One region of the Dermacoccus sp. BD5 genome, then DNA from elsewhere that is predicted to be linked to it. Evidence: riboswitches for the same ligand, from Rfam matches in the RefSeq annotation. Region 1 holds a riboswitch; each other region holds the start of a gene.

Region 1 (7,763 bases):
TCGCCGGTGTCGAAGAGGACGCCGCAGCGGCCGTCGTCGAGCACGCGCGCGAAGGCCTCCAGATCGCTGGCGACGACGGGGGCGCCGGCGCTCATCGCCTCGATGAGGATGATCCCGAAGCTCTCGCCACCGGTGTTGGGCGCGACGTACGCGTCGCACGACGCCAGCAACGACGCCTTCTCGCCGTCGCTGAGCAACCCGAGGAACTCGACGTGGCCCTCAGCCGAGGCGGGCACCTCCCGCCGCGCCGCGGCGACGTCACCCGGCCCGGCGACGAGGACGCGCACCCCGGGGTGCGCCCGGGCGATGAGCGGGACGGCGTCGAGCAGGACGCGCAGGCCCTTGCGCGGCTCCCCCATGCGTCCGAGAAAGGCGATCGTCGGGCGCTCGCCGCCAGCCTTCCAGCGCACCTCCGGGCGAGCCGTCGCGAACCGGTCGACGTAGACGCCGTTCGGCACGAGCGCGGCGTCACCGCCGAGATGGCGCGCGACGGTGTCCCGCGCGGCGCGCGAGACGGCGATGCGCCCGGTGATCTTCTCCAGCGCCGGGCGCAGGAACGGTTGGGCGAGCTGCAGCGCGCGCGAGCGCTCGATCGAGGTGTGGAACGTCGCGACGACCGGCCCGTCGTACGTGCGCAGCGCGAGCAGCGACACGCTCGGCGTCATCGGTTCGTGGACGTGCAGGACGTCGAAGTCGCCGCGCTCCACCCAGCGCGCCGTCCGGCTCGCCGCGACCGGACCGAACGCCAGGCGCGCGACGGAACCGTTGTAGCGGATCGGCATCGCTCCCCCGGCGCTCGTCACGTACGGCGCACCCGCGTCGTCACCGTCGCTCGGCGCGAGGACGCTGACCTCGTGCCCTTCTGCGAGCAGGTACGTCGCGAGGTCGCGCACGTGCAGCTGCACACCGCCGGGCACGTCGAACGAGTACGGGCTGACGAGGCCGATCCGCACCGCTCAGCCCCAGCGCGCGTCGAGGTCGCGGACGAACACGCGCTGCATCATGTGCCAGTCCTGCGTGTGCTCGCGGATGGCGCCGCCGAGCGCGTCGGCGCACGCCTGGACGGCGGCCTGCACGTCGGCGCGGGCATCATCGGTGTGGGCGATGTCGACCGCCGGGTGGAAGCGGATGGCGATGCCCCAGCCGCTGCCGCCGTCGCGCCGGCGGTAGGTGATCGTGATCGGCACGAGTGCCGCACCGGTGCGTCGGGCGATGACGGCGGGGCCGGCAGCGAGGCTGGCCGGCTCGCCGCACAGGTCGACGGTGACGCCGCGGCTCGTGAGGTCGCGATCCGACAGCAGCGGCGCGAACGCACCCGGTTCGCGCACGAGCGTCTCGACCTGGCCGAGGACGTTCTCGCCCTTGGTCAGGGGGATGATCGTCATGCCCAGCTCTTCGCGGAAGTGCAGGAACGCGCGGAAGAGAGCGTCGGGCTCGAGTCGCTCGGCGACCGTCGTCACGTGCGCGAGCTGTGACGCCGACCAGGCGCCCGCGAGATCCCAGTTGCCGAGGTGGCCGAGGTAGGCGACGACGCTGCGTCCATCGGCGAGCATGCTGCGGGTCGCCTCGAGTTCACCCGAGGTGGTCACCCGCTCGGCGATCTGCTCACGCGTCAGCGAAGGCAGTCGGAACGCCTCGCACCAGTAGCGCAGGTACGAGCGCACGCCGGCGGCGACGAGGGCGTCGAGGGCTGCGTCGTCGAGTTCGGGGCGCACGATCGCGTAGTTGGAGCGCATCCGCGCGACGCTCGCGCCGCCGCGGCGCGTCGTGACGTCCGCGATGACGTCGAAGAGGCGGTGGGCGGCGCGCTCGGGCAGCGCCCGCACGCCCCACCAGGCGCCCTTGAACGCTGCGACGGTGACGGCGTCGCGGGCGCGCGTCGTCAACCCCTCGGCGGCCACGCGCTCAGCCCTCGAACGGCGTGGCGAGGGCCTGCCCCCGCACCATGAGCATGCGCTGCACGACCGTGATGAACGATGCGACGGCGAGCAGCGTGAGCACGACGGTCAGCACGATCTCGGGCAGGAACCAGCCGACGAGGCCGGTCGTGACGAGCACGGCGACGAGACGGTCGGCGCGCTCGGCGATGCCGACGTTCGCCTGCATGCCGAGACCCTCGGCCCGGGCCTTGGCGTAGGAGACGACCGAGCCGAGCACGAGGCACGCGAGCGCGAGGCACGCCATGAGGAAGTTGTCGCCCTTGCCCGCGTAGTACAGGACGAGGCCGCCGAAGATCGCGGCGTCACCGACGCGGTCGAGCGTCGAGTCGAGGTAGGCACCCCACGTCGACGAGCGGCCCGACAGGCGCGCCATGTTGCCGTCGAGCATGTCCGAGAAGACGAAGACGGTGATGAACAACGTGCCGACGAGGAAGTCGCCGCGCGGATAGAACCACAGTGCACCGAACGCGACACCGACGGTGCCCACGATCGTCACGACGTCGGGGCTGATGCCGAGACGCAGCAGGAGCTGGGCGATGGGCCGGAAGATGGCGGAGAAAAACGCGCGCGCGTACTTGTTGAGCATGGTGGTTCAACTGTAGCGGTTCGATATACCCGTTCGAGGCAGCGCACTGCCCGTGGTGCCCGGTGTCAGTCGTTCGGCCAGTTCGCGACGATGCGCTGACGGCTGTCCTCGAGCAGCACCGGCAGCGCCTTGGTGCGCCCGATGATCGGCATGAAGTTCATGTCGCCACCCCAGCGCGGCACGATGTGCTGATGCAGGTGCGCCGCGACGCCGGCACCTGCGACGTCACCCTGGTTCATCCCGAGGTTGAACCCGCCCGGGTTCGACGCGGCCTTGAGGGCACGCACCCCGGCCTTCGTCAGCTTCGTGAACTCCTCGGTCTCGTCGTCGGTGAGGTCGATGTACGAGGCGACGTGACGGTACGGGCACACGAGCAGGTGGCCCGGGTTGTACGGGAACAGGTTCATCACGACGAAACAGTGCTCACCACGGTGGACGATGAGGCCGTCGGCGTCGGTCTTCGTAGGCGACGCGCAGAACGGGCAGCCGTGGCCGGCGTCCTTCGTCGGACGCTCGCCCTCGATGTACGCCATGCGGTGCGGCGTCCACAGCCGCCCGAACCCGTCGGCCTCGCCCGCGAAGGCGCCGGCTTGCTCGATGAGGATGTCGTCCTGCGAATCAGTGTTGAACTCGTCGACCATGGCCCGATCCTAGAGCCCCGCCTGCCTCGACGCAGCGGCCGCGGGTGGGCTCGCGCGCACCATGCACCCCGGGTGAGCGGTCTCAGACCGCCGCGATCTCGCGCAGACGCGCCGGGACAATGGTTCGGTCGGCTTCCCCCGCGTGCGCGACGTCGCCGACACGGCCCGCCAACGTCCGCGCGACCTCGGCCGCGTCGCCGTCACCGACGACGGCGACGATGCTCGCCAGCCCGGCGAGGCCCGTGACGGCGTCCTCGAGGTCGAGCCAGTCGTCGTCATCGAGGCCGGCCGCCGCCCCCGGCCATGCGACCGAGGCGGCCATGACGCCGTCACGAGCCCACTGCTCGACAGCGTCGCGCGCGAGGGCGCCGTCAGCACCGAGGTGCAGGACGACGGCGTTCGCGACCGGTTTGGACGGGCAGGCGATGCAGCGCTCGCGCTGATCGAGCGCCCAGATGACGTCGTCGCTCATGACGCACGCTCCGCATCGCGGCGGGCGTCGAGGCCGAACGGCGCCACACGCTGCATGTGACGTTCGTCCGGCGGGCCGAAGCCGGCCCGTTCGTACAGCCTGCGGGCACGCGGACGGGCGTTGAGCATCATTCGCGCGACGTCGTGCGCGTCGGCCCAGGCGTCGACGATCCGCAGCATCCGCTCGGCCAGGCCCTGGCCGCGCGCCGACGGCGTGACGAAGACGACCGCGATGTAGAGCGACGGCTGCGCCGGCCGAGCCAGCGCCGGGGGCCGGTGCACGAGCGACGTCTGCACCATGCCGAGAGCCGTCCCGTCAGCACTCGAGGCGAGCCACGTCGGCAGATCGTCGTAGTGCGCGAGCCAGTGATCGGCATACTCGGTGATGAAGCCGGGGCGGTTGCTCTCCCCCGCCTCGAGGTCCATCTGCAGACGCAGCGCCGCGCAGGCGAACGCGTCTTCGCGGCGCGCGCGGACGATCGTCGGTGTCATGGCAACAGTCAAGCACGGCATGAGGGTCGTCGCCCGTAGGCGCGTCGCGTCAGCACGGGGCCGCGACCGGAATGTGAGACAGCATTCCCGCCTGATGACACCACCCGGCCTAGAGTGGCTGCAGGTCACGAGCGCCAGCGTCAAACCCCGGTTTGCTGGCCGGCAACCCTCCCACCGCGGCGGGGTGCTCCGGGTGACGACCTGGCCCGGCGCCGAGCGCGTCCGGGCAAGCGCGGAGGGATTCCCCTTCGGGCACCACACGTACGGTGCGCCGCCCGTGCGTCCACGCACTCCTCGAGAGGGACATCATCATGAGCTCCGAGAACTGGGCCTTCGAGACCAAGCAGATCCACGTCGGCCAGAACGTCGACGGCGACACCGGCGCCCGGGCGCTGCCGATCTACCAGACGACGTCGTTCGTCTTCGACTCCGCCGAGACCGCGGCCAACCGCTTCGGCCTGTCGGATCTCGGCCCCATCTACACACGCATCGGTAACCCGACGGCGCAGGCGGTCGAAGACCGCATCGCCGCGCTGGAGGGCGGCGTCGGCGCGTTGCTGCTCGCGTCGGGTCAGGCGGCGACGACGTTCGCCATCCTCAACGTCGCGCAGGCCGGCGACCACATCGTCGCCTCGTCCGCGCTGTACGGCGGCACGTACAACCTGCTGAAGTACACGCTCAAGCGACTCGGCGTCGAGACGACGTTCATCGACAACATCAACGATCTCGACGAGTGGCGCGGCGCCATCCGCGACAACACGAAGCTGCTGTTCGGCGAGACGCTGAGCAACCCCGACCAGAAGGTGCTCGACGTGCGCGGCCTCGCCGACATCGCGCATGACGCCGGGGTGCCGCTGTTCGTCGACAACACCGTCGCGACGCCGTACCTGCTGCGCCCGATCGAGCATGGCGCGGACGTCGTCATCCACTCCGCGACGAAGTACCTCGGGGGGCACGGGACGTCGATCGCCGGCGTGCTCGTCGACGCCGGGACGTTCGACTACGCCGCCGACCCGGCGAAGTTCCCGCAGTTCAACGAGCCGTCGGAGAGCTACCACGGTCTCGTGTTCGCCCGCGACCTCGGCGTCGGATCGCCGCTCGGCGCGAACCTCGCCTTCATCCTCAAGGCGCGCGTCGAACTGCTGCGCGACCTCGGCGCGGCCGTCTCCCCGTTCAACGCGTTCCTCATCGCGCAAGGCCTCGAGACGTTGTCGCTGCGTGTGGAGCGACACGTGGAGAACGCGAAGAAGGTCGTCGAGTTCCTGAAGTCGCAGCCGCAGGTCGAGACGTTGTTCTACGCCTCCGACCCGTCGAGCCCCTACAAGGAACTCGCCGACCGCTACCTGCCCGCCGGCTCCGGCGCCGTGCTGTCGTTCGAGATCGCCGGCGGCGTCGAGGCGGGCAAGAAGTTCGTCGACGCTCTCGAACTGCACTCGCACGTCGCGAACATCGGTGACGTCCGTTCCCTCGCCATCCATCCTGCGTCGACGACGCACTCCCAGGGCAGCGACGAGGACCGCCGCGGCGCCGGCGTGACGCCCGGACTCGTGCGGTTGAGCGTCGGCATCGAGAACTCCGCCGACATCATCGCCGACCTCGAGAAGGGCTTCGCTGCAGCGAAGTGACCGTGCGCTGAGGTGGGTCCCCGCGACGGGTGACGCAACCGGGTTCCCTACCCCGAGCGTGGTCACCCGGCCGTGTCGAACGCCGGCCCTCGGGTGCACATGCCAACACACGAGCGCGCCCCCGAACCGCGAGGTTCGGGGGCGCGCGTCGTCGTCGAGGCAGACGTCAGCCGGCCGTCGGGTCGGTGTTCTGACGTTCGGTGATGACGCGGGTGATCTCGGCGATCGCGTCGGCCACCGGCACGCCGTTCTTCTGCGACCCGTCGCGGAAACGGAACGAGACGGCGCCGTTGTCGCGGTCCTCTTCACCGGCGATCAGGATGAACGGCGCCTTCGACTTGGACGCGTTGCGGATCTTCTTCGGGAAGCGGTCGTCGCTCATGTCGACCTCGACACGCACGCCGGCTTCGCGCAGCTTCATCGCGACGTCCTGTAGGTAGTCGTAGTACTCCTCCGCGACGGGCACGGCGAGCACCTGAACCGGCGCGAGCCACGCCGGGAACGCGCCCGCGTAGTGCTCGACGAGCACGCCGAGGAAGCGTTCGATCGAGCCGAACTTCGCCGAGTGGACCATGACGGGCTGCTGACGCGAACCGTCCGCCGCCTGGTACTCGAGGCCGAAACGAGCGGGCTGGTTGAAGTCGTACTGGATCGTCGACATCTGCCAGGTACGGCCGATGGCGTCGCGCGCCTGCACGGAGATCTTCGGGCCGTAGAACGCGGCACCGCCCGGGTCCGGCACGAGCTCGAGGCCGGACTCGAGCGCGACGTCCGACAGCACCTTCGTCGCGATGTCCCACTGTTCGTCGGTGCCGATGAACTTGTCCTTCTTGTCCCCGTCGACGTCGCGCGTCGAGAGCTCGAGGTAGAAGTCGTTCATGCCGAAGTCGCGCAGTAGGCCGAGGATGAAGTCGAGCAGGTGCTTGATCTCTCCCGGCGCCTGTTCGGGCGTGACGTAGCTGTGCGAGTCGTCCTGGGTGATCATGCGCACGCGCGTCAGACCGGAGAGCACGCCCGACTTCTCGTCGCGGTACACCGTGCCGAACTCGAAGAAGCGCAGCGGCAGCTCACGGTAGGAGCGCCCACGCGAACGGAAGATCTCGTTGTGCATCGGGCAGTTCATCGCCTTGAGGCGGTAGTTCTGCCCGTCGACGTCGAGGGGCGGGAACATCCCGTCCGCGTAGTACGGCAGGTGACCCGAGGTGTAGAAGAGGTCTTCCTTCGCAATGTGCGGCGTGCCGACGTAGGAGAAGCCCTCCTCGATGTGACGGCGGCGGACGTAGTCCTCCATCTCACGCTTGATGATGCCGCCCTTGGGGTGGAACACCGGCAGGCCGGGGCCGATGTTCTCGGGGAAGCTGAACAGGTCGAGCTCGGCGCCGAGCTTGCGGTGGTCGCGCTTCTCGGCCTCGGCGAGGCGCTCGAGGTAGGCCTTCAGCTCGTCCTTCGTCGGCCACGCAGTGCCGTAGATGCGCTGCAGCTGCGGGTTCTTCTCGCTGCCGCGCCAGTATGCGGCGGCCGAACGCATGAGCTTGAACGCGTTGCCGAGCACCTTCGTCGACGGCACGTGCGGGCCGCGGCACAGGTCGCCCCAGGCGACGGTGCCGTCGCGGCGGACGTTGTCGTAGATCGTCAGCTCACCGCCACCGACCTCGGCCTCCGCGCCCTCGGCCGCATTCGCAGCGTTGCCCTTGAGGCCGATGAGCTCGCACTTGTAGGGCTCGTGCGCGAGTTCTTCGAGGCCCTCGGCGTCGGTGATGACGCGGCGGTTGAACGTCTGGCCCTCGTTGACGATCCTCTGCATCGCCTTCTCGAGCTTCTTGAGGTCGTCGGGCGTGAACGCCTCGGCGACGTCGAAGTCGTAGTAGAAACCGTCGGTGACGGGCGGGCCGATGCCGAGCTTCGCGCTCGGGTTGATCTGCTGCACCGCCTGCGCGAGCACGTGGGCCGCGGAGTGACGCAGGACGGCGAGGCCCTCCGGGTCTTGAGCGGTGACGGGCTCGACGGA
Region 2 (7,763 bases), on a different contig from region 1:
CACCGCCGTCCGTAACCTCCTCCTGGTCGGCCTCGCAGCCCTGACGCTGGTGGACGCCGCGGTGCACCGCAGCATCGCGGCCCGGCTCGCCAACTTCGACGGTGGCCAGTGGTGTTGGCTGGCGGGTGTCCTCGCCGCCGTCGTCCTCACGTGGCTTATTGCTGGGCACCGCGGAGAGGCCGGTGCCGTCAACGCGGCTGCGCCGTCCGCGGACGACGAGTACCTCCGCGCGCCTACGCCCTTCGTTGCGCTCGAGACGGTAGACGGCACGACGATCGCGCTGCGAGACCTGCCGACAGGGCGCCCCGCGGCAGTCTTCGTCGTGTCCCCCAGCTGCGGATCCTGTGTCAACGTCATTGAAAAGGTCCGCGCCTGGCAGCACACCGTGCCGCACGTGCGCACGGTGATCGTCCTGCCCTCGTTCGCCACGGATACCTACCACGGCCTCATCGACCCGCAGGATTTCGAGGTCTACTTCGATCCACAGGCCACCCTCACGCAGATGGTTCGAGGCGGGACGCCGACGGCCCTCCTCCTCGGCGCCGACGACCTGATCGCCGCTGGGCCGGCCATCGGCAGCCCCGCCGTCGCGTCATTCATGGACGACATTGCCGCCCAGCAGGAGCCCGCCATGAACAAGGTGGCGACGCCTACCGTCACGACCGGCACGATGGTGCCGGAAGACCCCACCTTCGACTACACCAGCACCTCCGTGACGACCACCCCGCTGGCTGAGGTCACGGACGACGGCATCGAGGACTACGAGCGGCGCCCCACCCCCTTCGCCCTGTTGGCCGACGGCGAGGGCAACCGCGTCTCGATGATCTCCATGGCCGATTCCGGCCCGGTCGTCCTGCTCATGGTCAGCCCTGGTTGCGGCTCCTGCCTGCCCGTCATCGAGCAGGCGCAGGGCTGGGAGGCGCAGCTGCGCGGCATCCCCGTCCGACTTGTCGTCACGCACGAATCCCATCTGCAGCCATTGCAGGAGCAGGGCTACGCGCCCAAGAGCATCCTCATGGACGAGCACAACGCCCTGCTGCAGATGTTCGGATCCGGCACGCCGACCCTGGTCGCGCTCGGGCCGGACCGGTACCTGCTGGCGGGTCCGGTCAGCGGCTCGCAGGCCATCGCCGAGGCGATGGAGGAGATCATCGCTGAGGTGGCCGCGGCCCGGCCTGAGGCTGGAGACGGTGATCGGGCCGACGCCCTCACCGTCTCGGCGCGCGGATAACGGAGCGTGACAACGGAGTGTAGTGAGCGGTCGACACGCCACCTGACTCCCGCGGTCACGCGATTCGCGCGGTCACGGGAGTCAGGTGGTCGACACGCCTGAGCTCACCGCATCAGACCCGTTTCGACGATGTCGGTGAAATGGACCTTCTTCGGGATGACCTTGTCCTCGAACAACCGATCGGCGAGCGTCTGTTCGAGCCGGATGTCAGCTGCCGTGACCGGACGTTGATCGGTCTTCTTATGCGAGATCGCGGATCGGGTGACGGACAGCGGCAGCCGGGATTCCTGGGACCAGGCCCGGGCGTAGGCGTCGAGGTGTGTTGCTCCCCAGGCATAGGCCTTCTGCAGACGTCGAAGGTAATCGCGCAAGGCGGCCACCCGATCGGCGTCCCCGAGCGTATCGGTCGACGCGAGCGAAAAGTTCAGCCCAGCCTCGTCCGGGGGACCGCCTCCGATGGCCCGCGCCCCGCTGCGGAGCTGTTGGGTGACAAACGGCTCCCAGATGACCCACGCGTCCGCATCTCCGCGGGTGAAAGCGGCCGCACCGTCGGCCGGCGGAAGGTAGACAAAGGTGACCTCGGACGGTTTCACACCACCTCGGTGCAGGAAATTCAGAAGCAACCCGTGAGCCGAGCTGCCCTTGGGCACCGTGATCCGCTTGCCCCGCAGATCGGCGGCGGTGGACAAACCCGAGTGCTTCTTCACGAGGACGGATGAGTCGCGATGGTTCCGCAACGCGGTCGTTGCCACGATGCGGAATCCCGAGCCCGCCGCTGCTCCGAAGATTGGCGGGGTCGACCCGACTCCGCCGACGTCCACCTTGCCAGCCTGGAGAGCTTCGACGATGGCCATCCCGTAGGTGAACTGCGAGAACTCGATCGTGTACGGCGTGTCGTCGAGCTGGCCGGACGCGCGCAGCAGGGATCGTACTCCGTCGGTTTGGACGGCGACTCGGAGCGTGGCGCCACGCGCCGATCCGCCTTGTGCGACACGCACCGTCGCGGTGCGGGAAGCATCCGAGGGGCGGGTGAATCCCACCAGCGCCGACGTTCCCAGAAGACCCCCGGCCAAGACGCCACGCCGTGTCCAACTCGAACGGTCGCCTGCAGCCGAGGAGGAACTCCCCTGCGGCTGGGCCTGCACGGTCAGAGCTCGAGCCTTGTCGAGATCCGCCGTCAGACCGGCGACGAGGGCGTTGACTTCCGCGTCCTCACGTCGCCTCGGACGGGGCAGGTCCACCGTGCGATCCGCAACCACTGCGCCCTCGTTGAGTACAACGACCCGATCGGCCAAGAGCACCGCTTCATGGACATCGTGCGTGACCATCACGACAGCCGGTCCGTGACGTTGCCAGAGGCGGACGACCAGATCCTGCGCCTCCTGACGCGTGAACGCGTCCAGGGCGCTAAACGGTTCGTCGAGGAGCAGGAGGTCGGGTGCGGTGACGAGTGCTCGCGCAAGAGCGACACGTTGTCGTTGTCCACCCGACAGGGCACGCGGCCAGGCGCGGGCCCTGTCGCCGAGCCCCACCTCTGCGAGCGTCTGCGTTATCCTCGCGTCCAGTTCCGCCCCGTTGACACCCATACTTTGTGCGCCTAGCCGCACGTTCGCAGCGACGTCCTCCCACGGCAACAACCGCGCGTCCTGGAACACGACGGACACACGCTCGCTCGTGCCCACCGCCCCAGAGACCTCGCCGCGATCGAGACCGGCCAGGAGGCGCAGCAGGGTCGACTTGCCCGCGCCCGACCGCCCCAGGACCGCAACGAACTGCCCGGCGGGGATGTCGAGGTCGAGGTCATCAAGGACGACGTTGTCCCCGAATCGCCTCGAGACGGACTCGAGATGGACGGCAAGGCCCTTTCGGCCGTCCAGTCCCGGGGACGTCCACCGATCGGTGGGCCCACCAGGGTGCTTCGACTGGTTGTCGCTCATCGTGACGTTCCTTCCGTTCGCCACCGCAGGGCGCGGCGTTCCGCCACCCGGACGGCGGCGTCCGTGATGAGCCCGAGGGCGGCGTAGGTGAGCAGGCCCACGACGATGGTGTCGGTCTGCATGAAGTCGCGGGCGTTGTTGATCATGAAGCCGAGTCCGGCCGTCGCGCTCATCTGCTCTGCAACGATGAGGGCCAACCAGGCGAAGGCGAGAGCTTGCCGGACGCCCACCAGGGTTCCGGGCAGGGCACCGGGAATAATGACGTGCCTAAAGCGCTGCCACGCCGTGAGGTCCAGCGCGTCGGCGAGCTCGTACAGATCTGGGTCGATGGATCGAAGCGCACCTACCGCGTTGAGGTACAACGGCACGCACACCCCGAGCGCCACCAGGAGGATCTTCGGCGCTTCCCCGATCCCGAACCAGACGATGAACAACGGAACCAGCCCCAGCAGGGGCAGAGTCCTGAGCATCTGCATCGGCGGATCGATGATCGCCTCACCGGTACGCGTCAGGCCCACCGGGAGCGCTGCACCCAAGGCAATGAGCGACCCCAGTGCGAATCCGAACCCGGCACGCTGCACCGAGACGCTGAGGGCAGTTGTGAGCGTGCCGTCGGAGATCAGCGACCCCAGCGTTGAGAGGACCCGGGATGGCGGTGCGAGAACGTCCTGTGGCAACCAACCGATGACACTCACGGATTGCCACACCGCGATGATTGCCAGCGGGCTCAGAGCCCGCACCTCCCAACTCGGCGGCTCGTGATCACTACGGATGAGATTCCGCCGCCTCCTACGGCGCGCGTTGGAGCCGGCGCTGCCCAAGCGCACTCGGGCAGGCAAGGTGTCGTCGGCCGATCCCGGCGAAGCAACAGCTGCCGCCGTCGACGCCCGAGCTGTGCTGCTCGTCACGTTCATGAGTCACTCCTCATAGGTTTTCATTAGGCTTTGTCAAACATTTGCTTATGCAATTGCGAAAAGAATGCCGGCCAGGTCAGTGGCCACGACCTGGCCGGTGCAAACCCTCGAATTCGAGAAAGATCCTCAGCTCACGGCTCGGTCGTGCGAATGCTCTTCCGTCGGGAGCGCCTCCACCCGTGGGCGCACCCCCTCACCGAACCAGTAGGCCTCCTCCAGGCACGGGTATCCGGACAACACGAAATCGTCAAAGCCGACGTCGCGGTACTGCCGAATCAGGTCTGCGACCTCAGCATGTGAACCGACCAGCGACGTTCCGGCTCCACCGCGCACCAGCCCCACGCCAGCCCAGAGCCCGGGGTGGATCTCCAAATCGGCAGTGGTCCCTCCGTTCAGCGCGAGCATGCGCCGCTGCCCTTCGGATTCAGACCGACGCAGCGCGTCCTGCTGACGTTCGATGAGTTCCGCGGGGATGCGCTTGAGTAGCCCTTCCGCGACCGCCCAGGCCTCGGCGGACGTGTCTCGGGAGATCGTGTGCAACCGAATACCGAATCGCACAGTGCGGCCCTGCCGGGCGGCCAGTTCGCGGACTCGGTCGATCTTCTCCTTGGCCTGGGCCGGCGGCTCCCCCCAGGTGAGGTACACATCGGCGTGGCGGGCCGCGATCTCGAGTGCGGCTGGCGAAGATCCGCCGAAGAAGACCTCGGGACGCGGGGTCGGCGTCCGCGAGAGTCGCGCTTGTTCCACCACCAGGTGTTCGCCGCGATAGTCGAACGAATCCTCGCAATCCCACAACCGACTCACGACGTCGAGGAACTCTCCGGTCCGCGCATATCGGGCGTCCTTGCCGAGGAAGTCGCCGAACGCCCGCTGCTCGGACGATTCTCCCCCGGTGACGATGTTGACGTGGAGTCGACCGTCAGTGATGGTCTGGAAGGTGGTGGCCATTTGCGCTGCCAGAGTCGGCGAGACGGACCCTGGGCGGAAGGCGACGAGAAACTTCAGCCGCTCAGTGTGCTGGGAAAGCGCAGCGGCCATGACCCAGGAGTCCTGGCACCACAGACCCGTTGGCGTCAGGACGGATTCGAAACCGTTGGCCTCCGCCGCCTGTGCCACCTGACGCAGGTAGCCCGCGGACGGTTCACGGGTTCGATCAGTGCCCTCGACCGCGGCCCCATGACCTCCAGAGACGATTCCACGCGAGTCGCCGGAGGTCGGTAGGAACCAGTGGAAGGTCGGCTGGTTCGTGGACGTGCTCATCATCGGACTCCGTTCGTCGTTCGTGACACTGAGGGCGAGACGCTGTGATGCGCTCCGTTGTGGTGGGCAAGCGGACCGCGATCTGCGACATGCTCGGCGCTATCCACCTCGGCGACGATGAGGCAGCTGTCTCCCGCCTCATGGGCATCACGGACCGTGGCTGTCAATCGAGCTGCGACGTCCGTGAGTCGCGGCAGACCGGTCCTGTCCCACGACCAGAGACCGTCGTCCCGAAACCGGGCCTCACGCGGGCCGGCGAATCGGGTCATGAGCTGCCCTTGGTTCTCGTCGAGAAGGTGGAGGGCGACACGTCCGGTTCGCACGATTGAAGCCAGCGAGTGAGACGTGCGACTGATGTTGAAGGACACGAGGGGTGGGTCGACCGAAACCGAGTGCACAGACAAAGCGGTCAAGCCGACCGGCCCTGCCTCCCCTGCAGTCGTGATGACCCAGACGCTCGAGACCGCGCGGCGAAACACGGGACGAAGATCGGGCTTCACCACCGAGACAACGATCTCGGTGTGAGGTGGTGCTGTGGGCAACATGAAACTCATCTCTTGATCAGTGAGGGGGAAGGGCGTCTAGCGCGCGTGCGACGTACCGGGTCACATCGACAATCGGTGATCCGACCGGACGGCATCCATGGCATGGGCGGGCTACGACCCGAGAGTCGAAAGTCGCGAGGGTCGCGCCCACGGAGGCGTTGAGATCGTCGTGCGTTCTTCAGCGACATGCACTGACGCGACGGCGCATCAAATCAACCGTCCGACGTCGGCAGGCACGAAAAGACGAAACGCGGTGTTCCGACATGAGAATCAACTCCATCGCTTCTGGCGTGAGCACCGTTCCGTGAGGGTCGGTTGCTGCGGCGTCGACGAGCCAGATCTCTCGGCCGCTCTGGATGGGATGAATGCAGTCAACTGGCCGGTCGCGCCACCCACAAGCAGAATCCACATACTGGGACACGACACCTGTATCGCAACTACCACCTCGGACGCCACACGGGACTGTCCGGGACACAAAAGTCCCTGCATCCCGATGATCCGGGATGCAGGGACTCCTCCATCAGGCTGGCGCCGCCGACCTGGCGACCTCAGCGACCGTGCTGCGTGAGCTCCCAGGCGTCCTCACTACCGTCACCGCCATCGTGCCCGTCGTAGTACTGCTCCCCCTGGGCGGGGATCGCGTCCTGTGACTGGGCCACAAGGTCGACGGGGCCGTCGCCAGCACCGTCCGGCTCCGGCACGTCCTCGCCCTTGAGCAACGCGAGCGTCTGCGGCAGGTCGTCGGGCTTGACGAGCACGTCGCGCGCCTTCGACCCCTCGGACGGGCCGACGATGGCGCGCGATTCGAGCAGGTCCATGAGGCGACCGGCCTTCGCGAATCCGACGCGCAGCTTGCGCTGCAGCATCGACGTCGATCCGAACTGTGTCGTGACGACGAGTTCGGCGGCCTGCAGCAGCACGTCGAGGTCGTCGCCGATGTCGTCGTCGATCTCCTTCTTCGGCGCGACCTGCGCGACGTCCTTGCGGTAGTTCGGCGCGAGCTGGCTCTTGACGTGCGCGACGACGGCGTGGATCTCGGATTCGTTGACCCATGCGCCCTGCACGCGCATCGGCTTGCTCGCACCCATCGGCAGGAACAGCGCGTCACCCTGGCCGAGCAGCTTCTCGGCACCGGGCTGGTCGAGCACGACGCGGCTGTCGGCGAGCGACGACGTCGCGAACGCCAGGCGCGACGGCACGTTGGCCTTGATGATGCCGGTGACGACGTCGACGGACGGGCGCTGCGTCGCGAGGATGAGGTGAATGCCCGCGGCACGCGCGAGCTGCGTGATGCGCTGGATCGACGCCTCGACGTCGCGCGGCGCGACGAGCATGAGGTCGGCGAGCTCGTCGACGACGACGAGCAGGTAGGGGTACGGCGCGAGCTTGCGCTTGCTGTCGGGCGGCAGCTGCACCTTGCCCGCGCGCACCGCCTTGTTGAACTCGTCGATGTGCTTGTAGCCGAACGCGGCCAGGTCGTCATAGCGTGCGTCCATCTCGCGCACGACCCACTCGAGTGCCTCGGCGGCCTTCTTCGGGTTCGTGATGATCGGCGTGATGAGGTGCGGGATGCCCTCGTACGCCGTCAGTTCGACGCGCTTGGGGTCGACGAGCACCATGCGCACCTCTTCGGGCGTGGCCCGCATGAGCAGCGACGTGATCATCGAGTTGACGAAGCTCGACTTGCCGGCGCCCGTCGCACCCGCGACGAGCATGTGCGGCATCTTCGCGAGGTTCGCGACGACGTAGCCGCCTTCGACGTCCTTGCCGACACCCATGACCATCGGGTGCGTGTTGTTGCGCGCCGCCTGGCTGCGCAGCACGTCGCCGAGGCTGACGAGTTCCTTGTCGGCGTTCGGGATCTCGATACCGATGG
Region 3 (7,763 bases), on a different contig from region 1:
CGCCGGGCTGCGACGCGTGGGTGCACGCTCCTGGCTCATCGTGCTCGCGCAGGCGGCGGCCGTCGTGGTCTCGCCACTCGCGGCGCTCGCCGCGCACGGGGTCTCCCCGACCCCGTCCGCGCTGCGGGCCGCCGGCCACGAGGCGCAGAAGGTCGCCAACTCCTCCGTCGCTCCCCTGCCGGCCGTCGCCGGCATCATCGCCGCGCTGACGCTCGGCGCCGCGCTCGTCGCCCTCGTCGTCGACTACGTCGGGGGCACGTCGAAGCTGCCGGCCGCCACCGTCCTGCCCGTCGCGGCGCCGTTCGTGCTCGCGACGACCGCCCTCGGTCAGACGTTGCCGCTGCCCTACTTCGCTGCTGCCGCAGCCGCGTGGGCGCTCCTGATGTGGCTGAGCACGAGTCGTTCCCGCACGTTGACGGGTGCGCCCGTCTTCGCCGCCGTGACGGTGCTGGCCGTGGCCGGCGCCGCCGCCCTGTCGGGGCACGTGCCGACCCGCGCGACTCCGGCTCTCGCCGAGGGTGGGGCCCGGGGCGTCGACACGAGCGTGGACTTCTCGACATCGCTCGACCTGAGCAAGGATCTGTCCTCGCGCAACGCGGCGCCCGTCCTCACCTACACCACCGAGGACTCACAGCCCGGCCCGCTCCGGGTGACGACGAGCTCGACGTACGCGGACGGCCAGTGGCGCGCGCGCACGAACGAGCCGACGACGAAGGTGAGGGCCAACAGCGAGTTCCCAGCGCTCGGCTACGACCCGGCCGTGCCGACGACGAGCTCGCAGGCCACCGTCACGCTCAACGGGATGAAGCCGCCGTTCATCGCCGCGCCGACGACGCTGCGCGCCGCCGCCTTCGGACAGGGCCACGACACCTTCGACGTCGGAACGACGACCGGCGTGCCGCACCTCGCCGCTCAGGTGCCCGCGTACGCCGTCATCTTCCGGACGTTCACGGCGGCAGCGCGCCCCGTCGACGACTCGGCCGTCAGCGCCGGAACCGGTGGGGTGACGAAGGACGACCTCGCCGTCGCCTCGCTGCCGCAGGCGGCCCGCACGCGGATCGACGCGCTGCTCACCGCCTCCGGCGCCGGAGATGCGACCTCGCGTTTCGACAAGGCCGTCGCCATCCAGAACCACTTGCGCACCGACCCGTCCTACACGTACTCGCTGACGCTCGCCCCGACCCGCACCGTCGACGGCGCGAAGCTCGACCCCCTGTCCAACTTCCTCGAGACGAAGCAGGGTTACTGCACCCAGTACGCCACCGCGATGGTGATGAGCGCGCGCTCGCTCGGCATCCCGGCGCGCGTCGCGATCGGATTCCTTCCCGGCACGAAGCGGGGCAACGAGTACGAGGTCCGCGCCGCGGACGCGCACGCCTGGCCGGAGCTGTACTTCCCCGGCATGGGGTGGACGCGGTTCGAGCCGACGCCCGGTTCGCGCTCGGGCGCGGCCCCGGCCTACGCACGGACGAGCCCGTCGGCGACGAAGTCGTCGTCGAGCGCCCCGACGACGAGCTCGAGCGCGCCCGTGCCGTCCACTCGTTCGGTTGCCCCGTCGACGACGCAGACGTCGAGGTCGACCTCGCACGGCGCGCCGGTGACGCCCCACGACGACGGCGTTCTTGGTCGCGTCCTGCTGACGCTACTCGGTGCACTGGCCGTCATCGCCCTGCTCGGCGCATTGCCGCTGCTCGGTTGGTGGCGACGCAACCGCCCGGTGCGTCAGGCACGTGAGCCCCGCGAGCGTGACGAGGCGCTGTGGCACCGCATGGTGTGGAACCTGCGCGACCTCGGGTACGTCATCACGACCGAGCGATCCCCACAGGAAGCGGCCGGCCGGTTCGCCGACGACAACCCGCGCGCGTCGACGCACCTCGTCGAAGCCGTCGAACGCGCGGCACGCTCGATCGAGAACTCGCGCTACGCCCCGACGCCTGCGCGGGGCATGGCCGCCACGACCGAACGCGTGACGCGCGCAGCCCGCTCCGACGCCTTCGTCGGCGCTCGCCTGCGGGCGTGGCTGCTGCCCCGCTCGGCGTTCGGGGCACGGAGCTGACGTCGCCGCGGGGCCCTTCGAGCGTGGGTTCCGCGGAGCGTCAGGCGTTCTGGCTCGTCCGGTGTGCCGGATGGTCGGGCACTCGACCCGTCAAGGTCGCGGATATCTGCGGTTTCCCTACGCCCAGACTTCTCGAACGAGGCCCTCTAAACAGGGCATACATGACGAACCGGCCCGTATCCACTCGAGTGGATACGGGCCGGTGGCGTCGTGCGCGAGGCTACGAACGCCTCGCGCCTCGTCCACGACTCTCAGTCGAGGATTCTCAGTCGAGGTAGTCGCGCAGCACCTGCGAGCGCGACGGGTGCCGCAGCTTGCTCATCGTCTTGCTCTCGATCTGGCGGATGCGCTCACGCGTCACGCCGTAGACCTTGCCGATCTCGTCGAGCGTTTTCGGCTGGCCGTCGGTGAGGCCGAAGCGCATCGAAACGACGCCCGCCTCGCGCTCGGACAGCGTGTCGAGCACCGAGTGCAGCTGCTCCTGCAGCAGCGTGAAGCTGACGGCGTCCGCCGGGACGACGGCCTCGGAATCCTCGATGAGGTCACCGAACTCGCTGTCGCCGTCCTCACCGAGGGGCGTGTGCAGCGAGATGGGCTCGCGGCCGTACTTCTGGACCTCGATGACCTTCTCGGGGGTCATGTCGAGCTCCTTGGCCAGCTCCTCCGGCGTGGGCTCGCGGCCCAGGTCCTGAAGCATCTGACGCTGCACGCGAGCCAGCTTGTTGATGACCTCGACCATGTGCACCGGGATACGGATGGTGCGCGCCTGGTCGGCCATGGCACGCGTGATGGCCTGACGGATCCACCACGTCGCGTACGTCGAGAACTTGTAGCCCTTGGTGTAGTCGAACTTCTCGACCGCGCGGATGAGGCCGAGGTTGCCCTCCTGGATGAGGTCGAGGAAGAGCATGCCGCGACCCGTGTAACGCTTGGCCAGCGACACGACGAGACGCAGGTTGGCCTCGAGGAGGTGGTTCTTCGCGTTCTTGCCGTCCGAGGCGATCCACCACAGCTCGCGCTTGAGCTTCATGTCCATCTTGGCGCCCGACTCGAGCTTCTGCTCGGCGAACAGGCCGGCCTCGATGCGCTTCGCGAGCTCGACCTCCTGCTCGGCGTTGAGCAGGGCGACCTTGCCGATCTGCTTGAGGTAGTCCTTGACCGGGTCGGCCGTCGCACCCGCCGTCACGACCTGCTGGGCCGGCGCGTCATCCTCGTCACCCGGACGCAGGACGAAGCCGCCCTTCTCGTCTTCGGCCTCGCCGGCGGGCTTCTTCGCCTCGTCGACCTCCTCGGCGCCTGCCTCGACGTCCGTCACGACGACGTCGTCGATCTCGACGTCCTCGGCGACGACCTCGTCCGGCTCGCCAGCGGATGCCTTCTTGGCGGTGGTCTTCTTCGCGGTCGTCGACTTGGCCGCGGTGGCCTTCTTCGCCGTCGCCTTCTTGGCTGTGGTCTTCTTGGCGGCTGCCTTCTTCGCGGGGGCCTCACGCGCCTCGTCGGCGGTGACGTTCTCGTCGAGCTCGACGTCAGTCTCAGCCTCGGCGGCCTTCTGCGCCGCCGTCTTCTTGACGGCAGCCTTCTTCGCGGTCGTCGTCTTGGCCGCGGTGGTCTTCTTCGCGGCAGCGGTCTTCGTCGCCGTCTTCTTGGCAGTCGACTTCTTCGCCGCGCTCTTGCGCCCGGTCGTCGTGGCGACGGCCTGGGCCGCGTGAGCCTCGTCGAGCACGATCTCGATGCCCTCGGCCCCCAGCGCCTTCAGCACCGCCTTCTGCTTGGCCATGGAGATCTTCGCTTCTTCGAGGGCGGTCTTCAGCACCACGCTGTCGACCGTGCCGCTCGCGCGCCCCTGCTCGAACAGAGCAATGACCGCGGGATGGTCGATGTCCGCGGGAAGCGCGGAGGTCTGAGCCGTTTCGGACACTGAGGTCACCAACTACCTTCCGAGAGTGCACAACGCATCGGGCAGGCGCAATCGCGCGCCGAGCGCTTCGTACGAGGGAAGAGACGAACCACGGGGTCGGGATCCGACGAGAGCCAGTTGCTCGAGGCTCACCTGAGCTCGCATGACACCGTGGTGCCTGATTCGATCCCCCGCGTCGCTTCTTCCACCATTATAGAACTCTGGGTCGAGAACCGCAGAATCACGGGGTTCAACGCCCCTGCATGCGCGGGTGTTCCCGACCTGACGCAAGCGCGTGAGGCCGGGGTTGGGAGCAGCGCGAGATCAGTGCGCTGTGGGCTTGACCGCGAGGACGGGGCACGGCGCGTCGAGCAGCAGCCGCTGAGCGCTCGAACCGAGGATCAGCTTGCCGACGGGCGTGCGGCGACGCAGCCCGATGACGAGCAGCGCCGGGTCGAGTTCGGCCACCTCGTCGAGGATCACCTCGACCGCGTCCTGGCCCTCCTCCACCTGCACGACGCGGCCGCCGACCGCGTCCGCACTCTCCTGCGCGGCAGCGCGCGCGTCGTCGCTCGGGACGGTCGAGACGAGTACGAGCGGGCGCCCCAGCACACTCGACTGACGCACGGCCTCGGCCACCGCGGCCTCACCCTCCGGGCCCGGAGCGAAACTGACGACGACGGACATGCGCAACCCCTGTTCTGCGACTGTGGCGATCGGCTCACACGCTACCCGAGGTGCCGCGAGCGCCCGCCGTCACGCCACGGGACGGACGCGGCCCGCCTCGGCCGTGAGCGGCCGGGCGATGACCTCGCGCACGAGCGCCGCGATCTGGTCGGCCTCGATGAGGAAACCGTCGTGACCGTGCGGCGAGTGGATGAGACGCAGCCGTCCGCGCCCGTGAGCCCGGACGATGTCGGCGGAGGCGCTGACCGGGAACAGCCGATCGGAGTCGACCGCGGCGACGACGAGCTCACCCCCGAACACCCGAAGCGCAGGCTCGATGCCGCCGCGGCCGCGGCCGACGTCGTGCGTCGCCATCGCCTGCGTGAGCCGCACATAACTCATGGCGTCGAACCGCGCGACGAGTTTCGCGGCGTGGTGCTCGAGATAGCTCTCGACGGCGAACAGGCCGCCGTCGAGCGTGCGGTCCGCTCCCTGCGACTCGCGCCCGAACCGCTCCTGCAACTCGTTCGCGCTGCGGTAGGAGGTGTGCGCGATCTGGCGGGCGAGCCCGAGCCCCGACGTCGGGAAGACGCCCTGCTCGAGGTAGCCGCCACCCCGGAAATCCGGGTCAGCTTCGATTGCCCGCACCTGCGTGTGCCCCCACGCGATCTGGTCGGCGCCCGCCGCCGCGCAGCTCGCGACGACGAGGGCGCGCTGCACCCGATGCGGGAAGGTCGCCACCCACTCCGCGGCGCGCATCCCGCCGAAGGAGCCGCCGATGACGGTATGGAAGCGCGCGATGCCGAGAGCGTCGGCGACCCGCGCCTCGGCGCGCGCCTGATCCCTGACGCTGACGTGTGGGAAGCGCCCGCCCCACACCCGGCCGTCTGGTGCGAGCGACATGGGACCCGTGCTGCCGCGACAGCCGCCGAGGACGTTGATCGCCACGACGAACAGCTCGTCGGTGTCGAGGGGCGCGCCGGGGCCGATGAGACCAGGCCACCACCCCGCCGTCGGCTGCCCGGGGCCGACCGGCCCGACGACGTGCGAGTCTCCGGTCAGGGCGTGCTCGACGAGGACGGCGTTGCTCGCGTCGTCGTTCAGCTCGCCCCAGCACTCGTACGTCATGATGACGTCGGGCAGGGCGGCGCCGTTCTCCAGCGTCAGGGTGCCGATGTGGACGGCACGTGCGTGCGGGTTGAACCCGTCGTCGGTGAGGGGCGCCGCGGGGTCGGCCACGGCGAGGCGACGGTGCGAAACCATGACGTCCTCGATTCCGAGGTGGGTCGCAACCCACCTCTCGCGCTTGCCGCCCACGGGCGGCCCTGTCGTCACCCGGGGCACCCCGCCGCGAGGGAGGGTTGCCGCTCAGCAAGCCGGGGCTTGTGTCGCTGAAACTCTTGACCTGCGACACAGTAGGCGGCCCTGCCCGCGGCTTCCATCGTTCGCGCGACGACGTCCACGATGTGGCGCGCTCCCACAACCGGCACGCTCGTCAGGCGACGGAACTCTGCCGAGCCTTCGTGTGGAGCGCACCGACGGCCTGCTCGTACGACAACCCCGTGCCTGTGATGTCGCGCAGCAGTTGCCCCAATGACGTCCGCCCGATGCGCAGCGACGCCGCGGCGCACGCACCGGCTCCCCGCAGGTCGCCTTCGCGCCAGGTCGCGGCGGCCTCGAGGGCCTTCCACGCGGCGCGGCCGTGGCGCGGCACGAGCGGCAGCCAAGTTCGCAGGCACGCGCTCGTCATCGGCGGGCCCGGCTCGCCGAGCGGCGTGCCCGGGCTCAGCAGACGGAAGAGTTCGGGTGCGACGCACAGGAGGATCTCATCGCGCGTCGGGCCGTCGACGACAGCGTCGGCGAGCACCTGCAGGTCGGCGCTGCGGGAGCGTCGCCGGGTGCCCGACGCGGTGTCGGGGACGTCGCACAACCGTGCCCAGGCGGCTCGAACGTCGACGACGCTGGGAACGGGGCGCGCGGTGGCGGCCATGGCCTCGCCGCCGCGGCGGACGTCGCGAAGCTGCTCGCGGGTCTGCTCTGACAGGGACGGGATCTCGTGGATCGCGCCGTCACAGCAGCCGAGCTCGCATTCGATGGCCCACCAGTGCTCGTCGCTGGCACCGAGGACGTGGTGCAGCGGCACGCGGCGCTCGATGCGTTTCGCGAGGGCCGCGATGTCGACGCGGCCCGGCTCGCAGCGATAGGCGATGGCGATGGCGGCCTGCGCACCCATCGTCGCGCGCCGCTCAGCGACGACGTCGAGCATGTGCGCCGTCTCCCCGTCGCACGCATCGTCCGCCCAGCCGAGCACCCCCGCGAGCGCACCGTCACGTTCGAACAGGACGATGACGGCGCCCGCCCCCTCGGAGCCGACGAGATCGGGAAGGCCTGCCACCAGGGCGCTGAGGCCCTTGAGTCGTGTTGTTGTCTTCATGCCCCCAGCGAAACCCATGACGCCACCCGCGCGCTTACCACGAGCCACAGACCTGTGGACGAGGCATCCTGCGGGCCGCGAAACGGGCCGTAGCCGTCACACCTGTGGGTGAGTGGGCCGTTCGAGCAAGGCCAGGCGGGGGTTCGCGGCCCGTCAGATCGTCGCCCGCAAGCCCGTTGACGCGCTCGGACGACACATCGCCGAACCGGCCCGGACACGCCGAACGCCACCCGTACGAAGACGAGTGGCGCTCGGTGCGGAGTCAGGAAGACGTCAGGCTGACGGCGGGATCTGCGCGACGAAGTCGCGACGCGCCGACTGGGCGATCTTGCGGATGAGGACGACGTCGAGGCCGCCACCGACGAAGCCGCCCGCCACGGGGATGAGGCGCGGAATGCGCGTGAGGAAGCGACGCCCCACCTGCGAGCCGAGACGGAACGCAACGGACTTGTTCACGACGGCGAGCGCCGCCGGTGGCAGCTTGCGCGTGGCGACGTTCGTCGCGACGCCACCCGTCATCGGGCCGAGGCCCTTGAGGACCTGCGTCGCGTCCGCACCGATGAGGTCGAGCAGGATCGCCGAGCGCACGGCTGGGTCGTCGACGTCGTGACCGTTGATGGCGGCGATCGCCGCGACCATGCGCGTCGCGACGGTGTAGAAACCGATGACGTTCGCGGGCAGTGCCACGGGGAGCGTGACGAAACCGCCGA
Region 4 (7,763 bases), on a different contig from region 1:
TCGCCGAACGCCCCCAACCCGACGGCACCATCGAGCGTGTCGACCTGTCGGGACAGTGGCCGACGATCCCCGTTCACCAAGCCGTCTCCAGGGCCTGCGGGGTGTTGCTGACGTCGGCGTCGTCGCGGGACGAGGTTGCCGCGGTCTGCGCGGCGCACGGCGTCGACGCGCCGCGCGAGAAGAGTGCGGGTGAACTCGTCGTCGAGCTGTACGACGAACTCGTCGAGGGCCAGACCATGTTCCCGACGTTCTACATCGACTTTCCCGTCGAGACGTCACCGCTCACCCGCGCGCATCGCGGCGACCCCAGGCTGTCGGAGCGCTGGGACCTCGTCGCGTTCGGCGCCGAGATCGGCACCGCCTACTCGGAGCTCGTCGACCCGATCGAACAGCGAAGGCGCCTGACGGAGCAGTCCCTCAAGGCCGCGGCCGGTGACGTCGAGGCGATGTCGCTCGACGAGGCGTTCCTCAGCGCTCTCGAGTACGCGATGCCGCCGACGGGTGGGCTCGGCATCGGCGTCGACCGCTCCATCATGATGATTCTCGGTGCGCCGATCCGTGCGACGCTCGCGTTTCCGTTCGTGCGCCCTCAGGGTTGATCACCCTTGTCGAGCGACATGCCCAGTGTGACGAACTTTACACAAAGGTTACACAGGGGAGACACACAGCGCATTCCAAGGGGCATGATCGAACACGGCGCCACACGCTCGTGGACGCGCGGTTCACCAGGCCATCCAGGGAGTACGCATGAAGAAGACCATCGGCGCCGTGGGCGCTGCGTTCAGCCTGCTGGGCGTCGGGCTGTCGGCCCCCGTCACGGCGGCGAGTTCCGTTCCCGCTCAGGGCGCGACGCCCACTGCGGACGCGTCCTCGTCCTACACCCCGCCGCCGGTCACCTGGGGTACCTGCGCGAACGCGCGCCTGAGCAAGGCCGGCGCCCAGTGCGGATTCGTCGAGGTGCCCCTCGACTACGCCAAGCCCAAGGGCGAGAAGATCAAGATCGCCGTCTCCCGCATCAAGCACAAGACGAGCGACGCCAAGAAGCAGGGCATCATGCTCGTCAACCCAGGTGGCCCGGGCGGCTCCGGTCTGACGTTGTCGCGCCTCGGCGGCGCTGTGCCCAACAAGGGCGGCGACCCGTACGACTGGATCGGCTTCGACCCGCGCGGCGTGGGCTCCAGCGTCCCGACCCTGGCCTGCGACGGCAACTACTTCGGCTACAACCGCCCTGACTACCGGGTGACGAAGGCCGGCACGTCGCAGGCCTGGCTGAAGAAGTCGGCCGCCTACTCCGCGTCGTGCTCCAAGGCTGCCGGTGCGAAGCTCATGCCGCACATGAAGACGATCGACAACGTGCGCGACATGGACTCGATCCGCAAGGCGCTCGGTGAGAAGCAGATCAACTTCTACGGCTTCAGCTACGGCACGTACCTCGGCCAGGTCTACGCCACGATGTTCCCGAAGCAGACGCGTCGCATGGTCATGGACGGTGTCGTCGACCCGCGCGACGTCTGGTACGACGCGAACCTCAACCAGGACATCGCGTTCGACAAGAACATGGACGTCTTCTTCGACTGGGTCGCGGGCAACGACGCGACGTACCACCTCGGCACGAGCGGCAAGGCCATCAAGAAGCAGTGGTATTCGATGCGCGACAAGCTCGCGAAGAAGCCCGCAAACGGCAAGATCGGGCCTGACGAGTGGACCGACGCCTACCTCAACGCCGGTTACTACGTCTTCGGCTGGGAGGACGACGGCGCCGCCCTGGCCGCTGCGCTGCAGAAGGGTGACTTCGGCCCGACGACCGCGCTGTACGACGACGCCAACGGCTCCGGGCCGGGCTCGGACAACAGCTACGCGGTCTACCTCGGCACGCAGTGCACCGACGTCAAGTGGTCGAACGTGTGGAGCAAGTGGCTTTCGGACAACTCGAAGGTCGACAAGAAGGCGCCCTTCGAGACGTGGGCGAACGCCATGTTCAACCTCCCGTGCACGAGCTGGCCGGTCAAGGCGACGAACGCGCAGGCCATGAAGATCGACGGTTCGAAGGTCGGGCCGGTGCTGCTCATCGCCGAGACCCACGACGGTGCGACGCCGTTCCCGGGCGCGCTCGAGGTGCGCAAGCGCTTCCCGAAGAGCGCTCTCATCGAGGGCGTCGGTGGAACGACGCACTCCGGTTCGCTCAATGGCATCGCCTGCACGGACGACAAGATCGCCGCCTACCTCCTCACCGGCGCCATGCCCGCGCGGACGGGTGGACCGGGCCACGCCGACGTCGAGTGCGACCCCGTGCCCCAGCCGGAGCCCGGCCCCGCCAACGAGGTGACGGACAGCGCGTCCAGCACGAAGAAGAAGCACCACCACGTCCAGCAGCGTGAGGGCATGCAGGCCGACCTGCGCTCGAGCCTGCAGAAGGTCGCCACCGTCGGCGCTCGCTGACGCACGGCTGGTCTGACGCGTCCTGACGGCGAAGGGCCGCGATCCATCCTCTTCGGATGGTCGCGGCCCTTCGTCATGCTCGCGCCGAGCGGCGCGGAGGGTGTCTCAGTGACGCAGCGCCTTGCGGGCCAGAGCGTTGCCGATGAACTGGGCGATCTGAACGAAGACGATGATGACGACGACGGCGGCCCACGTCACGGCCCAGTCGTAGCGGCGGTAACCGTAGGACAGGGCGAAGTCACCGATGCCGCCGCCGCCCATGGCGCCGACGACGGCCGTCATGTCGATGACCGCGACGAGCGCGAACGTGTAGCCGAGGATCAGCGGCGCCAGCGCCTCGGGGATGAGCACGGTGCGAATGATGCGCCACGGACTCGCCCCCATCGCCTGCGCCGCCTCGATGACGCCGGGGTCGACGCTCACGAGGTTCTGCTCGACGATGCGGCTGATGCCGAAGGTCGAGGCGATCGTCAGCGGGAAGATCATCGACTTCGCACCGATCGTCGAGCCTGTGACTGCGAGCGTCAACGGCCCGAGAGCGGCGGCGAAGATGATGAACGGGATCGGTCGGATGATGTTGACGAGGACGTTGAGCACCGTGTGCAGAACTCGGTTCTCGAGGATGCCGCCGCGTCGTGTGGTGTTGAGCAGCACGCCGAGGGCGAGGCCGAGGATGCCGCCCATGATGATCGTCGCGCCGACCATGAGCAGCGTCTCGCCCACCGCGGTGACGATCGTGGGGCGCAGCGCCTCCCAATCGGTTGCGGGCATCATGCGGCGACCTCCTCGACGTCGGCGGCGAGACGCAGTTCGTCGAGCACGGTGGTGACGGCGCCGTCGTCGCCGCGCAGGGCGAGCGTCAACGTCGTCAGGGTGTCGTCCTTGAGCGGTGTGAGGCCGCCGTGCACGATCTCCGGTTCGACGCCGTGTGCGGACATGCGGGCCAGGACACGGCCGAACTCGCGCGGGTCGTGAACCGTCAGCGTCGCGAGGCGCCCGTCGTGGGCAGCGCGCAGCCGGGCGCTCTCGCGTGCGTCGGGCACGTTCCGCAGGGTGGCGTCGACGAGGCGGCGCGTCGCGTCCGCCTTCGGCGCGCCGAGGACGTCGACGGTGCGCCCGGACTCGACGATGCGGCCGGCCTCGAGGACGACGACGTCGTCGGCGAGTTCGCGCACGACGTCCATCTCGTGGGTGATGACGACGATCGTCACGCCGAGCTCGTCGTTGACGCGGCGCAGCAGCGCGAGCACGTCCTTCGTCGTGTCGGGGTCGAGCGCGGACGTGGACTCGTCGGCGAGCAGGATCTCCGGGTTCGTCGCGAGCGCACGGGCGATGCCGACGCGCTGCTTCTGCCCGCCGGAGAGCTCGTCGGGGTAGGCCCACGCCTTCTCGGTGAGCCCGACGAAGCTGAGCAGCTCGGTGATGCGCGCCTCCTGGCGCGCCTTGTCCCAGTCGGCGACCTCGAGGGGGTAGGCGACGTTGGCATACACCGTGCGCGAGCGGATGAGGTTGAACTGCTGGAACACCATGCCGATGCGGCCGCGCAGCTCGCGCACCTGCTTCGCGGACAGCGACGCGAGGTCGACGCCGTCGATCTCGACGTGGCCGCGCGTCGGCGTCTCCAGGCCGTTGATGAGACGCACGAGCGTGCTCTTGCCGGCGCCGGAGAAACCGATGACGGCGACAATGCGTCCGCGCTCCACCTGCGTCGTGATGCCGTCGAGAGCCGTCACTCGGCTCTTGCCGCGGGTGAACGTCTTGCCGACGTCGTGGAAGGCGACGGCGGGCGGGGTGGCACTCGCCGGCCCGGCGGCCTTCGTCAGTGTGGGGGAGGGGCCCGTCACTTCGATCCCTTCGCCTTGATCTGGGCCTCGAGCTTCGCGAGGATGCCCTGCACCTCGGAGGCGGAGTTGTTCACGAGGACGCTCGTGCCCTTCGTGCGCTCCTCGATGAGCTTCTCGACGCTCGGGTCGTGGTAAGCCTTGACGAACTTGGCGTAGTCGGCGTTGTCCTTGTCCGCGGCGCGCGCGACGACGACGTTGATGTACGGCTTCGACGAGGCCGCATGCGGGTCGTCCTTGAACAGGGCCTTGCTCGGGTCGAGCTTCGCGTCCGCGGCGAAGTTGTTGTTGACGATCGCGCCGTCGACGGACGGCAGCGCGGCCGCGGTCTGCTCGGCGTTGACCGCTGTGACGGTGACCTTCGAGGCGCCGGCGTCGATGTCGGCCGGGGTCGACAGCGAGGTGCCACCACCCTTGAGCTTCAGCAGTCCGGCGCTCTGCAGCAGCAGCAAGGCGCGTGCCTGGTTCGTCGGATCGTTGGGGATGGCGATCTTGCCGCCCTGGGGGAACTGGCCGATGCTCGTGTGCTTCTTCGAGTACAGCGCCAGCGGGACGATGTACGTCGCCCCGATGGGCGTGAGGTTCTGCTTCGCCTTGGTGTTGTAGTCGGCGAGGAATTGCAGGTGCTGGAACTGGTTGAGGTCGACCTGGCCCTCGGAGAGCGCGGGGTTGGCCTGGGTGTAATCAGAGAAGTTGACCGGTTCGATGTCGAGGCCGTACTTGTCCTTGCCCACCTTGACGAGCTGGTTCCAGTACGGGTCCGACGCCTCCGTCGTGCCCACCTTGAGGTGGGTCAGCTTGTCGTCACTGCTCCCGCCGAGCACCTTGGCCCCGATGCCGGCGGCCAACGCGACGACGAGGACGCCTGCGCCGATCGCGACGTACTTGCCCGTGTTGTTCTTCGGTTTCGGGGGCAGGGCGGTCGCGCCGTTCTCGGCGCTCGTGGCGTCATGCGTGGACGAGGCGGGCGTCGAGGTCTCGTCGGCGGGGGTGTGCTTGTCGGTCATGATCTCTCCTGGTGAGGCGGCAAGGATGCGAATGCGCGGAGCTGGCGCGGATGCGCGGAGTCAGCGCGAAGGCGGGGGCGCCGGGGTGGGGCGCGGTGCGCGGTGTCGTGCGGGGCATGCCTTTCGGGGCCTGGGCAGCGCAACGGAAGGTTCACGAGGATGCCGTCACGTTGGGTGCCGAGCGTGCTTGCCGCGTGGTCGACGCGGCCGGGTCATCACCTGGAGCACCCCGCCACGCGTGTGAGGGTTGCCGTCCGACCAGCCAGGGCTTTGCATCGGATCTCGTGACCGGCAGCGACATTAGAGCCGCGCACGACAAAGCGTCAAGTCGTGGCACTGGAGATGAGACGTGGCGCGAGAATTGTGGCGTGGGACACGCGGGATGGGCTGGTGCGGCGTCTTTCGCCTTCGAGGCGGGTGAGTCATTTCCTCGCACCGCTTTGGACGATCGTCTAGGTGGGCGACGAGTGTGACGTCGGTCACGCGCCGAGGGGGAAGACATGGCAACCATCACCCGCCGAACGTTCGGAACGGGGGTCACGGCCGCTGCCGCGAGCCTGAGCATGCCGCTGGCTGCCCCTGCTGACGCCGCGAGCGGGGATGCCTACCTCGTCGGCGCCGGGCTGTACGACATCACCGGTGCCGTCGCCGAGACCGGCGCTTTCGGCTACGCCGCCAACCAGACGATGACGGGCCTGCACGCGCGGTTGTACGCACGCCTTCATCATCGGCGCCTCGGGCGGCGGCTCGCGTCTCGTCTTCGTCAGCGTCGACCTCGGGGCCGTGTTCCAGTCGATCAAGCTGACCGTCGTCGAGCGGCTTCGCCGCCGGCTCGGCAGCGTCTACACCGACGAGAACGTCATGCTCTCCGCGACGCACACGCACGTCGGCAACTCCGGGCACAGCGATGATCGGCTCTACCAGATCGCCGGAAACGACGGCGCGGGCTACGGGTACGACGAACACAACTACGACGCGGTGGTCACGGGCATCGTCGAGGCCATCGCACGGTCTCACGCGAATCTCGAGCCGGGCCGCGTCAGCCTCAAGACGGGCACGCTGACGGGCGCGACGCGCAACAGGTCCCTGCCCGCCTACGAGGCGAACAAGGACGCCGCGGCGTTCGGCTCGTCCGTCAACGAGGAGGTCTGCAGCTCGAGCTGACGGCGGCGGACGGCACGCCCCGAGGATTGATCAACTGGTTCGCGATCCACCCGACGAGTTTCAGTCTCGACTCGACGCTCATCTCGAGCGACAACAAGGGGTATGCGCAGTATTTCTTCGAGCAACGGATGAAGGCGCATCCGCGCGATTCCAAGGGCTTTGTCGCCGCCTTTGCGCAGTGCGACGAGGGTGATGTCGTGAGCAATCACGGAAATGCCTTCTCGTCGCCCGGGTTCGGCGGCAGCCCGGTGCAGATCTTTCGCATCGGCCAGCTCGCCCTCATCGCGGTGCTGGGTGAAGCGACCGCGATGGCGGGGCGGCGCATCCGCGCCCGCGTGCTCGCCGCGCTGCGCGGAGCGGGCGTGACGCACGCCGTCATCGCCGGGCTGTCGAACCAGTACACGGGGTACATCACGACGCCGGAGGAGTACGGCGAGCAGCACTACGAGGGCGCCGCGACGGAGTTCGGCCCGAACGAGCTGGGCGCCTTCTGCCAGGAATACGACGCACTCGCCAAGGGGCTCGCCAGCGGGGCTGCCGTCTCGGGCATCACGCCGAAGGACACGGGGCTGACGGCTGGGACGCGCCCCGGCGTCGTGTTCGACGACGTCCCACCCGGGCAGCACTTCGGTGACGTCCTGACCCAGCCGGACGCCACGTGCTCGGCTGGTTCGAGCGTGCGGGCGGTCTTCCGCGGCGGCCACCCGAAGAATGACTTCCGCACGATGGGCACGTTCGTCAAGGTGCAGCGTCAGGTCGGCTCGTCGTGGGTCGACGTCCTCGACGATCACGACTGGGACACCTCGTACGTCTGGTCGCGCGAGGGCGTCTCGTACTCAAGATGCACCGTGGAGTGGCGCATACGTCGCGGCACGCCCGCAGGCACGTATCGCCTCGTGCAGCAGGGCAACTGGAAGAACGGCTGGAACGGCAAGGTCAGTGCCTACACCGGAACGAGCCGGGCCTTCCAGGTGCGCTGAGACGGCCGGTGCGCCGCGGTGGCCGGTTGATCGGCCACCGGCTCAGCGGCCGCCGTGCATGTCGTCGTCAGCGTGGCGGGAGGACGTCCGTCTGCGCGGGCAGGTCGGCGACGCCGACGGGGCACGTGACGCCCTTGAAGCCGTGGTTGCAGTAGCCGCCAGGGTGCTTGGACAGGTACTGCTGGTGGTACAGCTCCGCCGGCCAGAAGGGGCCCGCCTCGTCCGCCGGGCGCATCTCGGTCGTGATGGCGCCGCGACCCGCGTCGTCGAGTGCCTCCTGGAAGAGCGCGGACGTCTCGCGGGCAGCGCGCTCCTGCTGCGGCGTCGTCCAG

Evidence for each region. A riboswitch is a leader RNA that binds a small molecule or an ion and turns the genes downstream of it on or off. The one in region 1 is predicted to bind S-adenosylmethionine.
Region 2: linked by a shared signal. The riboswitch ahead of NQ706_RS00965 (flavin reductase family protein) and the one ahead of NQ706_RS11890 (bifunctional o-acetylhomoserine/o-acetylserine sulfhydrylase) in region 1 are both predicted to bind S-adenosylmethionine.
Region 3: linked by a shared signal. The riboswitch ahead of NQ706_RS00755 (homoserine O-acetyltransferase) and the one ahead of NQ706_RS11890 (bifunctional o-acetylhomoserine/o-acetylserine sulfhydrylase) in region 1 are both predicted to bind S-adenosylmethionine.
Region 4: linked by a shared signal. The riboswitch ahead of NQ706_RS12045 (MetQ/NlpA family ABC transporter substrate-binding protein) and the one ahead of NQ706_RS11890 (bifunctional o-acetylhomoserine/o-acetylserine sulfhydrylase) in region 1 are both predicted to bind S-adenosylmethionine.

Annotation. Positions count from the first base shown of each region.
Region 1 is NZ_JANJER010000017.1:37,137-44,899, forward strand. Features, by position in the region: gene NQ706_RS11860 (glycosyltransferase family 4 protein) at 1-953, opposite strand, end outside; gene NQ706_RS11865 (phosphatidylinositol mannoside acyltransferase) at 957-1,901, opposite strand; gene pgsA (phosphatidylinositol phosphate synthase) at 1,906-2,526, opposite strand; gene NQ706_RS11875 (HIT domain-containing protein) at 2,592-3,167, opposite strand; gene NQ706_RS11880 (hypothetical protein) at 3,250-3,639, opposite strand; gene NQ706_RS11885 (GNAT family N-acetyltransferase) at 3,636-4,130, opposite strand; SAM riboswitch class IV at 4,254-4,369, shown strand; gene NQ706_RS11890 (bifunctional o-acetylhomoserine/o-acetylserine sulfhydrylase) at 4,442-5,755, shown strand; gene thrS (threonine--tRNA ligase) at 5,922-7,763, opposite strand, start outside.
Region 2 is NZ_JANJER010000001.1:231,506-239,268, forward strand. Features, by position in the region: gene NQ706_RS00945 (MauE/DoxX family redox-associated membrane protein) at 1-1,231, shown strand, start outside; gene NQ706_RS00950 (ATP-binding cassette domain-containing protein) at 1,336-3,168, opposite strand; gene NQ706_RS00955 (ABC transporter permease) at 3,165-4,082, opposite strand; gene NQ706_RS00960 (LLM class flavin-dependent oxidoreductase) at 4,209-5,342, opposite strand; gene NQ706_RS00965 (flavin reductase family protein) at 5,342-5,896, opposite strand; SAM riboswitch class I at 6,161-6,250, opposite strand; gene NQ706_RS00970 (DNA translocase FtsK) at 6,436-7,763, opposite strand, start outside.
Region 3 is NZ_JANJER010000001.1:169,793-177,555, forward strand. Features, by position in the region: gene NQ706_RS00740 (transglutaminase domain-containing protein) at 1-2,056, shown strand, start outside; gene NQ706_RS00745 (RNA polymerase sigma factor) at 2,322-3,974, opposite strand; gene NQ706_RS00750 (universal stress protein) at 4,278-4,640, opposite strand; gene NQ706_RS00755 (homoserine O-acetyltransferase) at 4,710-5,882, opposite strand; SAM riboswitch class IV at 5,917-6,025, opposite strand; gene NQ706_RS00760 (hypothetical protein) at 6,115-7,053, opposite strand; gene NQ706_RS00765 (EcsC family protein) at 7,327-7,763, opposite strand, start outside.
Region 4 is NZ_JANJER010000018.1:29,488-37,250, reverse strand. Features, by position in the region: gene lysX (bifunctional lysylphosphatidylglycerol synthetase/lysine--tRNA ligase LysX) at 1-599, shown strand, start outside; gene NQ706_RS12060 (alpha/beta fold hydrolase) at 748-2,439, shown strand; gene NQ706_RS12055 (methionine ABC transporter permease) at 2,545-3,213, opposite strand; gene NQ706_RS12050 (methionine ABC transporter ATP-binding protein) at 3,210-4,283, opposite strand; gene NQ706_RS12045 (MetQ/NlpA family ABC transporter substrate-binding protein) at 4,280-5,287, opposite strand; SAM riboswitch class IV at 5,466-5,577, opposite strand; partial or broken gene NQ706_RS12040 (neutral/alkaline non-lysosomal ceramidase N-terminal domain-containing protein) at 5,788-6,451, shown strand; gene NQ706_RS12035 (neutral/alkaline non-lysosomal ceramidase N-terminal domain-containing protein) at 6,478-7,431, shown strand; gene msrA (peptide-methionine (S)-S-oxide reductase MsrA) at 7,499-7,763, opposite strand, start outside.